One region of the Janibacter sp. CX7 genome, then DNA from elsewhere that is predicted to be linked to it. Evidence: predicted binding sites of a transcription regulator. Region 1 holds the regulator's gene; the other holds the start of a gene.
The links. The regulator HrcA, encoded in region 1, represses chaperone genes, less so after heat shock. The targets are predictions, from matches to a motif close to TTNGCACTCGNNNNNNNCGAGTGCNAA.
Positions count from the first base shown of each region.

Region 2: NMQ01_RS06415 (Hsp20/alpha crystallin family protein) is a predicted target of HrcA. The motif match lies at 2,698-2,724, and genes of this name have one in related genera.

Region 1 covers NZ_CP101464.1:1,986,074-1,990,481, reverse strand. The annotation lists gene fabG (3-oxoacyl-ACP reductase FabG) at 1-385, shown strand, start outside; gene NMQ01_RS09715 (DUF3097 domain-containing protein) at 696-1,577, opposite strand; gene hrcA (heat-inducible transcriptional repressor HrcA) at 1,719-2,753, shown strand; gene dnaJ (molecular chaperone DnaJ) at 2,812-3,936, shown strand; gene NMQ01_RS09700 (16S rRNA (uracil(1498)-N(3))-methyltransferase) at 3,942-4,408, shown strand, end outside.
Region 2 covers NZ_CP101464.1:1,310,879-1,315,286, forward strand. The annotation lists partial or broken gene NMQ01_RS06395 (NAD(P)/FAD-dependent oxidoreductase) at 1-94, shown strand, start outside; gene NMQ01_RS06400 (Rieske 2Fe-2S domain-containing protein) at 420-551, shown strand; gene NMQ01_RS06405 (SRPBCC family protein) at 579-1,025, shown strand; gene NMQ01_RS06410 (aromatic acid exporter family protein) at 1,237-2,268, shown strand; gene NMQ01_RS06415 (Hsp20/alpha crystallin family protein) at 2,800-3,285, shown strand; gene NMQ01_RS06420 (CinA family protein) at 3,355-3,825, opposite strand; gene glnA (type I glutamate--ammonia ligase) at 3,935-4,408, opposite strand, start outside.

The DNA of each region.
Region 1 (4,408 bases):
GGCCCACATGACCGCGGAGAAGTACGGCCGCATCGTCAACCTCAGCTCGACCTCGGCCCTCGGCAACCGCGGCCAGACGAACTACTCCGCCGCCAAGGCCGGCATGCAGGGCTTCACCAAGACCCTGGCCATCGAGCTCGGCAAGTTCGGCGTGACCGCCAACGCGATCGCCCCCGGCTTCATCCAGACGGACATGACGGCCGCGACCGCCGAGCGCATCGGCGTGCCCTTCGAGGACTTCCTCGCCCACGCGGCCAAGGAGACCCCCGTCGGCCGTGTCGGCCAGCCCGAGGACATCGCCGCCACCGCCTCCTTCCTCCTGTCCGAGGAGGCCGGCTTCGTCTCCGGCCAGGTCATCTACGTCGCCGGCGGCCCCAAGGACTGATCCTTCGGGCGAAGGCTCCGGCGGGAGACGGGTCCGGTGGGCGAAGGGTCCGGTGGGCGAAGGGGGACGTCGGCGCCCGCCGAAGTCCTTCGTCTTCCTGGGACGCACGTTGTCGTGCCTGACTTCGGCTTGATGTGCGCCGACATCCCCCTTCGCTCGCCGTCCTGAGCCGAGTCACCTTGGCCGGGAAGCTCGTCCGTGGCCGGGAAGTCTGCTGGTGACCGCGCAATAGCCCGGCCACCAGCAGGTTTCCCGGCCGGACTCGGACTTCCCGGCCAGGCCGGCATCGAGGCGTGCTGGCGCTCGCTCCTCAGCCCTCGGGGGCGGTGACGAAGTCGATGAGCTCCTCGACGCGGCCGAGGAGGGCGGGCTCGAGGTCGGCGTAGGAGCGGACCGTGCCGAGGATCTGCTTCCAGGCGCGGGCGATGTCGGCCTGGGAGTCGTGGGCCCAGCCGAGGTGCGCGCAGATGCCGCGCTTCCACTCCATGGAGCGCGGGATCGTCGGCCAGGCGTCCATGCCGAGGCGCTGGGGGCGCACCGACTGCCACACGTCGACATAGGGGTGGCCGAGGACGAGCACGTGCTCGGGCGCGACCTTGTTGGCCTCGGCGACGATCCGGGACTCCTTGCTGCCGGGCACGAGGTGGTCGACGAGCACGCCCATCCGGCGGCCCCTGCCCGGTGCGAAGTCGCGGATGGCGGCGGCGAGGTCGTCGACACCGTCGAGCATCTCGACGACGACACCCTCGACCCGCAGGTCGTGGCCCCACACCTTTTCGACGAGCTCGGCGTCGTGGCGGCCCTCGACGAAGATCCGCGACCCGATGGCGACCCTGGCCTTGGCGTCGTGGACGGCGACGGAGCCGCTCGCGGTGCGGGAGGCCTGCTGCTCGGCCGCGGCGAGGGCGGCGCGCTGGGCTCCCTTCGGTGCCGTGAGCGATACCGGGGCGCCGTCGACGAGGAAGCCGCCGCCGAGCGGGAAGGCCCTCACCTTGCCGCGGCGGTCCTCGAGGTGGACGACGTGCACGCCGCCCGCCTTCTCCACCGCGACGACGGCGCCGACCCACCCGGTCTCGACGTCCTCGACGACCGTTCCGCGGGTGGCCTCGAGGGCACGGGAGGTGGGCCGCGCCAGCCTGCCCTTCGACTTCCAGTCGCCGGAGAGCACGTCCTTGCCGTATCGATCGCTCACGAGGGGTGACCGTAGGCGCACACCGGGGGAGTGGTCGGCGCGGCACGCCGGGGTCGTTGGAATGCCTCCGACGGTCGTAGACTTGGCACTCAGGTGGACCGAGTGCCAGCGGTCCCGGAGTGGGTGACGAAGGAGGACGTCATGAGCCAGGAGCGGCGGATGGCCGTGCTCAGCGCCATCGTGGAGGACTACGTGCAGACCTCGGAGCCGGTCGGCTCCAAGGCGCTGCTCGACCGCCACCAGCTCAACGTCTCGGCGGCGACCGTGCGCAACGACATGGCCGCCCTCGAGGACGAGGGACTGATCATCGCGCCGCACACCTCGGCCGGGCGCATCCCCACCGACGCCGGCTACCGGCTCTTCGTCGACCGGCTCCAGGCGATCCGCCCGATGTCGCGCGGCGAGCGGGCGGCGATCACCGACTACCTCGAGGGCGCCGACGAGCTCGACGTCGTCCTCGAGCGCACCGTGCGGCTGCTGTCGACCCTGACCCGCCAGGTCGCGGTCGTGCAGTACCCCTCGCTCACCCGCAGCACGGTCAAGCACATCGAGCTCGTCCCGATGAGCGAGACCCGGCTCATGGTCGTCGTCATCATGGGCACCGGCCGCGTCGAGCAGCGCATCGTGCCGACGAGCGTCGACTACCTGAGCAGCCAGGGCGCCGAGGCCCTCGCACGTGCGCGCGGCCGGATCAACGCCGCGACCCGCGACCTGCGGCTCGCCGACGCGATCACCGCGCTGCGCACCCTGGCCGGCGAGGACGACGAGACCGAGGATGCCCTGACGGCCGGGGTCATCGCGGCCGTCGAGGACGCCCTCGCGCAGGAGCGCGTGACCAAGGTGACGCTCGCCGGCACCGCCAACCTCGCGCGCAGCTCGAGCGACTTCCCGATGACCCTCGAGCCGGTGCTCGACGCGCTCGAGCAGCACGTCGTCCTGCTCAAGCTGCTGAGCGTCGAGGCCGGTCAGACCGCGGCCGGCGTCTCGGTGCGCATCGGCTCCGAAAATCCCGTGTCCGGGCTGCAGGGCACCTCGCTCGTCACCTCCGGCTACGGCTCCGGCGACGAGCAGGTCGGCGCCGTCGGTGTGCTCGGCCCCACCCGCATGGACTACCCGGCGGCCATGGCGCAGGTGCGCGCCGTCGCCACCTATCTCTCGCGGATCGTGGACGCCTGACGGGCGACCGCACCGCGCACAACCACCCGACCCCCACCACCCACCGAGGACGTCACGCGTGAACGACTACTACGAGGACCTGGGCGTCAGCCGCGAGGCGACGCCCGAGGAGATCAAGCGGGCCTACCGCAAGCTGGCCCGCACCCTGCACCCCGACGTCAACCCCGGCCCGGAGGCCGAGGAGCAGTTCAAGCGGGTCTCGCAGGCCTACGACGTCCTCTCCGACGAGACGAAGCGCCGCCAGTACGACATGGGCGGTGACCCCTACGGCGGCCAGCACGACGGCTTCGGCGCCGGCTTCACCTTCAGCGACATCATGGAGCAGTTCTTCGGGCAGGCGGCCGGCGGCGCCGGGCGCGGTCCGCGCTCCCGCTCGGCGCGCGGCCAGGACGGACTCGTCGGCCTCGAGATCGACCTCGCGACCGCGGTCTTCGGCGGCCAGGAGGAGCTGACGATCGACACGGCCGTCGTCTGCGGCTCGTGCAGCGGCGACGGCGCCCAGCCGGGCACCGGCCGACGCACCTGCGACACCTGTGGCGGCCGCGGCGAGGTTCAGCAGGTCCAGCGCTCCTTCCTCGGCCAGGTCATGACCAGCCGTCCGTGCCCCACCTGCCAGGGCTTCGGCGAGGTCATCCCCAACCCCTGCCACGAGTGCTCCGGCCAGGGCCGGGTGCGCAGCCGCCGCTCGATGAAGGTGCGCATCCCCGCCGGCGTCGACGACGGCACCCGCATCCACCTCGAGGGCGAAGGGGAGGTCGGTCCCGGTGGTGGGCCGGCCGGCGACCTCTACGTCGAGCTGCGCGTGCGTCAGCACGAGACCTTCACCCGCCGTGGCGACGACCTGCACGCCTCGGTCGCCGTGCCGATGACCGCAGCCGCCCTCGGCGTGACGATGAGCTTCGCCACCCTCGACGGCGAGCAGGAGATCACCATCAAGCGCGGCACCCAGCCGGGCGACACGATCGTCCTGCCCGGGCTCGGTGTGACGCACCTGCGGCGCGAGGGCCGCGGCGACCTCGTCATCCACGTCGACGTGCGCACGCCGACCCGCCTCGACGACGAGCAGGAGCGCCTGCTCCGCGAGCTCGCGGCAGCCCGTGACGAGGAGCAGCCCGACGGCGAGCTCGACGACGTCGACTCCGGCTTCGTCGGGCGCCTGCGCCACGCCTTCAAGGGTCGCTGACCCCGGTGACCGCACCGCTCTTCCTCGTCGACCCCGGTGCCCTCGACGGCCTCGCCCCTGACGCGCTCGTCGAGCTCACCGGCCCCGAGGCCCACCACGCGGCGACCGTCGTCCGTCTCGGCGTGGGCGAGGAGGTGCTCGTCGCCGACCGGCACGGGGCGCGGGTGCTCACCGAGGTGACCGAGGTCGGTCGCGACCTCGTGCGCCTGCGGGTGCTGGGGCGGGCCGACGAGCCGGAGCCCTCCCTTCGCCTCGTGCTCGTGCAGGCCCTGGCCAAGGACGGCCGCGACGAGGACGCCGTCGAGGCGGCCACCGAGCTCGGCGTCGACGCCGTCGTGCCGTGGCAGGCCGACCGGTCGATCGTGCGGTGGAAGGGGCCCAAGGTCGACAAGGGCCGGCGCAAGTGGACCCATGTCGTCGAGCGCGCTGCCAAGCAGTCGCGCCGCGGCCGCTGGCCGCACGTCGAGGAGCT
Region 2 (4,408 bases), 680 kb from region 1:
GGTGGAGACCCACCACTGGTCGGCGCAGGACTACACCTCGCCCGACGCGCTGCCGCGCGTGGGACTCCTGCCGCTGGGGCGTTGCCGGGTCCACGTGGCCACCGGGTTCGCGAAGTGGGGGATGACGAACGGGGCCGCTGCCGCGTTGGCCGTGTCCGGGCAGATCCTCGGCGACCCGGTGCCGTGGGCGCAGCGTCTGCACCGCGGGCGCGGGCGCCTCCCCGCGGCTGTGGGAATGGCCCGCATCAACGCGGGCGTCGCCGCAGCCGGTTCCCTGGAACTGGGACGCGCGGCCCTGAAGCCGTTGCCCAAGCACGTGCCGGAAGGTGAAGGCGCCGTCGGCCGCGAGGGGCTGCTGCCGGTCGACCATCGACGGGCGCACGTGCACCGTCACGGCGATCTGCAGCCACCTCGGTGGGGTGCTCGAGTGGAACGATGCCGACCACAGCTACGACTGCCCCCTCCACGGGTCGCGCTTCGCGCCGACCGGGGAGGTCCTCGAGGGACCCGCCACCCGAGCCCTCGCCCTGCGCGACGACGACCATTCCTGAAACATCCCTGAACCGGAGGATTTCTGCATGAGCGAGAACACCACCCTCATCGACGCCTCGACCGCGGACGTCTGGTCGGTGCTGAGCGACGGCTGGCTCTACCCCCTGTGGGTCGTCGGTGCCTCGAGGATGCGCGATGTCGATGCGGACTGGCCCGCTGCCGGCAGCCGCATCCACCATTCGGTCGGCGTCTGGCCCGGGTTGGTCGACGACCACACCCGGGTGCTCGCATCGGACCCCGACCGATCCCTCACCCTGTGCGCGCGCACCTGGCCGATGGGGGAGGCCGAGGTCCGGCTCACCCTGACACCATTGGGTGAACAGACCGAGGTGGCCATCCACGAGGACGTCGTCTCCGGGCCGGGGGTGCTCGTGCCGGGGCTGGTGCGTCAGCCGGCCCTGATGTGGCGCAATTCCGAGACTCTGCGCCGTCTGCGTCTGCTCGTGGAGGGGCGCGCCGGCCGGACCGCATGAGGCTGAGCGCGCGTCGCGAGAGCCTGAGTGGGCGACGCCTGACCGCGTCCGTGGGTGACTCTGCCGGCCACGCGCGACCGCACGCCCCTGAGACGCTGACGGGTCCGTGACGACGTTTGGCGCGGTGCTCACGGTGGGGTCTACTGGCCGGGTGGACGCACTGAACGCACCGAGGTGGACGTCACGGGCGAGATCGTGGTTCTCGTCCCCGGTGACCCAGACCGACTTCCTGCAGTTGCTCAAGGCCACCGTGGCCGCCGTCGGCGCCTGGGTCCTGGCCGAGCTGGTGTGGGAGCTGAAGCAGGCCTACCTGGCGCCGTGGGTGGCATTGCTGACCGTCCATGCCACGGTCTACCGGACGATGTGGCGCGGCCTGCAGACGGTGATCACCGTCGGGCTGGGCATCCTCCTGGCGCTCGTGGTCGTCGAGCTCTTCGAGGTCACAGCCTGGTCGTTCGGTCTGGCGCTGCTCATGGGCCTCGCCCTCTCCCGTCTGCGGGTCCTGCGCGACGAGGGCATCACCGTGGCGACCACCGTGCTGTTCGTCCTCGCGACCGGGTACAACATCCCGGACTCTCGGGCCATCGACCTGCTGCCCGACCGCCTGCTGAGCACAGCCGTGGGCGTGGTCGTGGCGCTGCTCGTCAACTTCCTGGTGCTGCCGCCGCTGTACGACAGCAGCGCCCAGCGACAGATCGACGACGTGGACCGCAGGCTGGGGGCTCTGCTGGTGGACATGGCCCAGCAGCTGCGCGAGCCGCGCAAGGAGCAGGAGGAGGCCGACTGGATCGAGACGACGAGATCCATCGACACCGATCTGGCGGAGGCGTGGTCGCTCGTGCGCACCGCGCAGGAGGGACGCTCGTGGAACCCGCGGCACAGGCTCCATCCGGGTCAGCACCTGGAGACCTACCCGCAGATCCTGGTGCGGCTCGAGGAGGGCGTCAGCCTGGTGCGCAGCATCGCACGGCACGTACGCGAGTCCAGCCGTGCGTCGCAGGAATGGGATCCGCGCTTCCGCGATCGCTACATCGACCTCCTCGAGAACCTGGGTCGGCGCATCGCCGACCCTGACGCGGACGTGGCCGAGGTGCGTGAGGATCTGCGTCGCCTGTCCGAGGACCTGTCGACCGAGGATCTGTCCGGTTTGCTGTGGCCGTTGTACGGCGCCCTCATCGCCAACCTCCAGGTCCTCATCGACGTCGTCGACGACGTGGCCACGGCGGAGCCGGTGCGCACCTGAGGCTGCGAGACCGCGCGTCAGTCATGGCGCAGGGGTCGACCAGCTGCGATCGGCGCTGTGTGAAGGGCCTCGCGTTCGAGTCGACGTACGGGGAGGATGGACTCATGCCCATCCAGCTCCTCGTCGTCGACGGCTGCCCCATCAGCAGGTGGCCGGTGAGCACCTGAGCCGGGCCTTGGCCGCCGTCGGCCGGTCCGCGACGTGGAGGCGGTGCGGGTCAGGACCCCGGAAGAGGCGCAGGAATGGGGGTTTCACGGGTCACGGTCCGTGCTGCTGGACGGCCACGACCCCTTCGCTGCACCGGACGCACCGGTCGGGCTCGCCTGCCGGAACTACCGCACGCCACTGAGCCCGGACGGCTCTCCCAGCGTCGCGCAGCTGGTCGAGGTGCTGGCCCGTCCATCACGCCAAATTTCCGTCTCCAAACGGTTGGCACTCTCGGGTAGAGAGTGCTAATTTTGGTGAGGTCAGTTCAGGTACAGCCACCCCCGCGGGGCGGTGGGTGGCCTCATCGTTGGAGGTTGATTTCTGATGATGCGCTCTGATGCACTCACCGAGTTGGACGCCCTCGCGCAGGGCCTCCTGGGGACTCGCTCGACATCACGTTCGCCCCAGTTCATGCCGGTCGACGTCTACCGCATGGAGGATCGCTACTTCGTCCACGCGGACCTTCCGGGCATGGACCCCGGGAGCATCGACGTCAACATGGGTCGCGGCGTCCTGACCCTGACCGCTCACCGCTCGTCCCTGCACGAGCAAGAGGTGCAGTGGTTGACCAGTGAACGCTTCTCCGGCAGTTACCGGCGGCAGATCACCTTCGGGGATGACATCGATCCCGATCAGGTGTCGGCCACCTACGACAACGGGGTCCTGACCGTTGTCCTGCCGGTGAACAAGCGATCGCTGCCGCGACAGATCTCGGTCGGGACACCGTCCTCCCAGCCGCTCGAAGTGGAGGCGTCCTCCGACCGGGGCGAGGAGTCGTCCAGCACCCGTGATCGCGAGAGTTCCACCTAGTCGCCCCGCGATCCACGCGAAGAGCCCTGCACCCGTGCAGGGCTCTTCGCGTGTCGGGCAGGGCGAAGGTCACGTCAGGAGTCGGTGGATCTCCTGCAGCGCGGACTCGACGGTGTCCTCGAGGGCCTTCGCCGGGTCGTCGGAGCACTCCAGCAGTCGGCTGCCCTCCTCGAACGCGGTCGACCACCCCAGGTACACCGTCCCCGCAGGGTGGCCGTCCTGGTCCTGCGGGCCCCCGACACCCGTGGCGGAGACGGCGATGGTGGCGTCCGTCAGCTCACGCACCCCGCGCGCGAGTTCTTGGGCGGCGGCGCCCGACACGGGATCGAGTCCACGCGTCATGCCCAGGACGGTGGTCTTGACGTCGACGCTGTACGCGACGACGGCGCCGGCAAACCATTGACTGGCATCCTGCCCCCGCCCCAGACGCGCGGCGATGTTCCCGCTCGTCAGGGACTCGGCCACCGCGATCCGGGCGTCGACGGCGCAGGCGGCACGGGCGATCTCGTCGACGAGTTCGTCTGCCGAGGCGGAGGTCACGACCAGAAGGCTAGTACGTCGATGGTGCCGGTGCGAGTGCTGTCGCGCAGCGCGACCCATGACGAAGGGCGGGACCCGTGACCGGGTCCCGCCCTTCGTCAGAGACGGCTCAGATGTCGAAGTACATCTCGAACTCGTGCGGGTGGGGGCGGACCTGGAGCGGGAGCACCTCGTTCTCGTACTTCCACTGGATCCAGGTGTCGATGAGGTCCTGGGTGAAGACGTCCCCCTCGAGGAGGAACTCGTGGTCGGCCTCGAGGGCCTTGAGCACCTCGGGGAGCGAGGTCGGGACCTGCTCGATGGCCTCGTGTTCCTCCGGCGGCAGCTCGTAGAGGTCCTTGTCCACCGGCTCCGGGGGCTCGATGCGGTTCTTGATGCCGTCGAGGCCGGCCATGAGCTGCGCGGCGAAGCACAGGTAGGGGTTGCTCGACGGGTCCGGGATGCGGAACTCGACGCGCTTGGCCTTGGGGGAGTTGCCCGCGATCGGGATGCGGATGCAGGCCGAGCGGTTGCGGGCCGAGTAGACGAGGTTGATCGGGGCCTCGAAGCCCGGGACCAGGCGGTGGTAGCTGTTGGCCGTCGG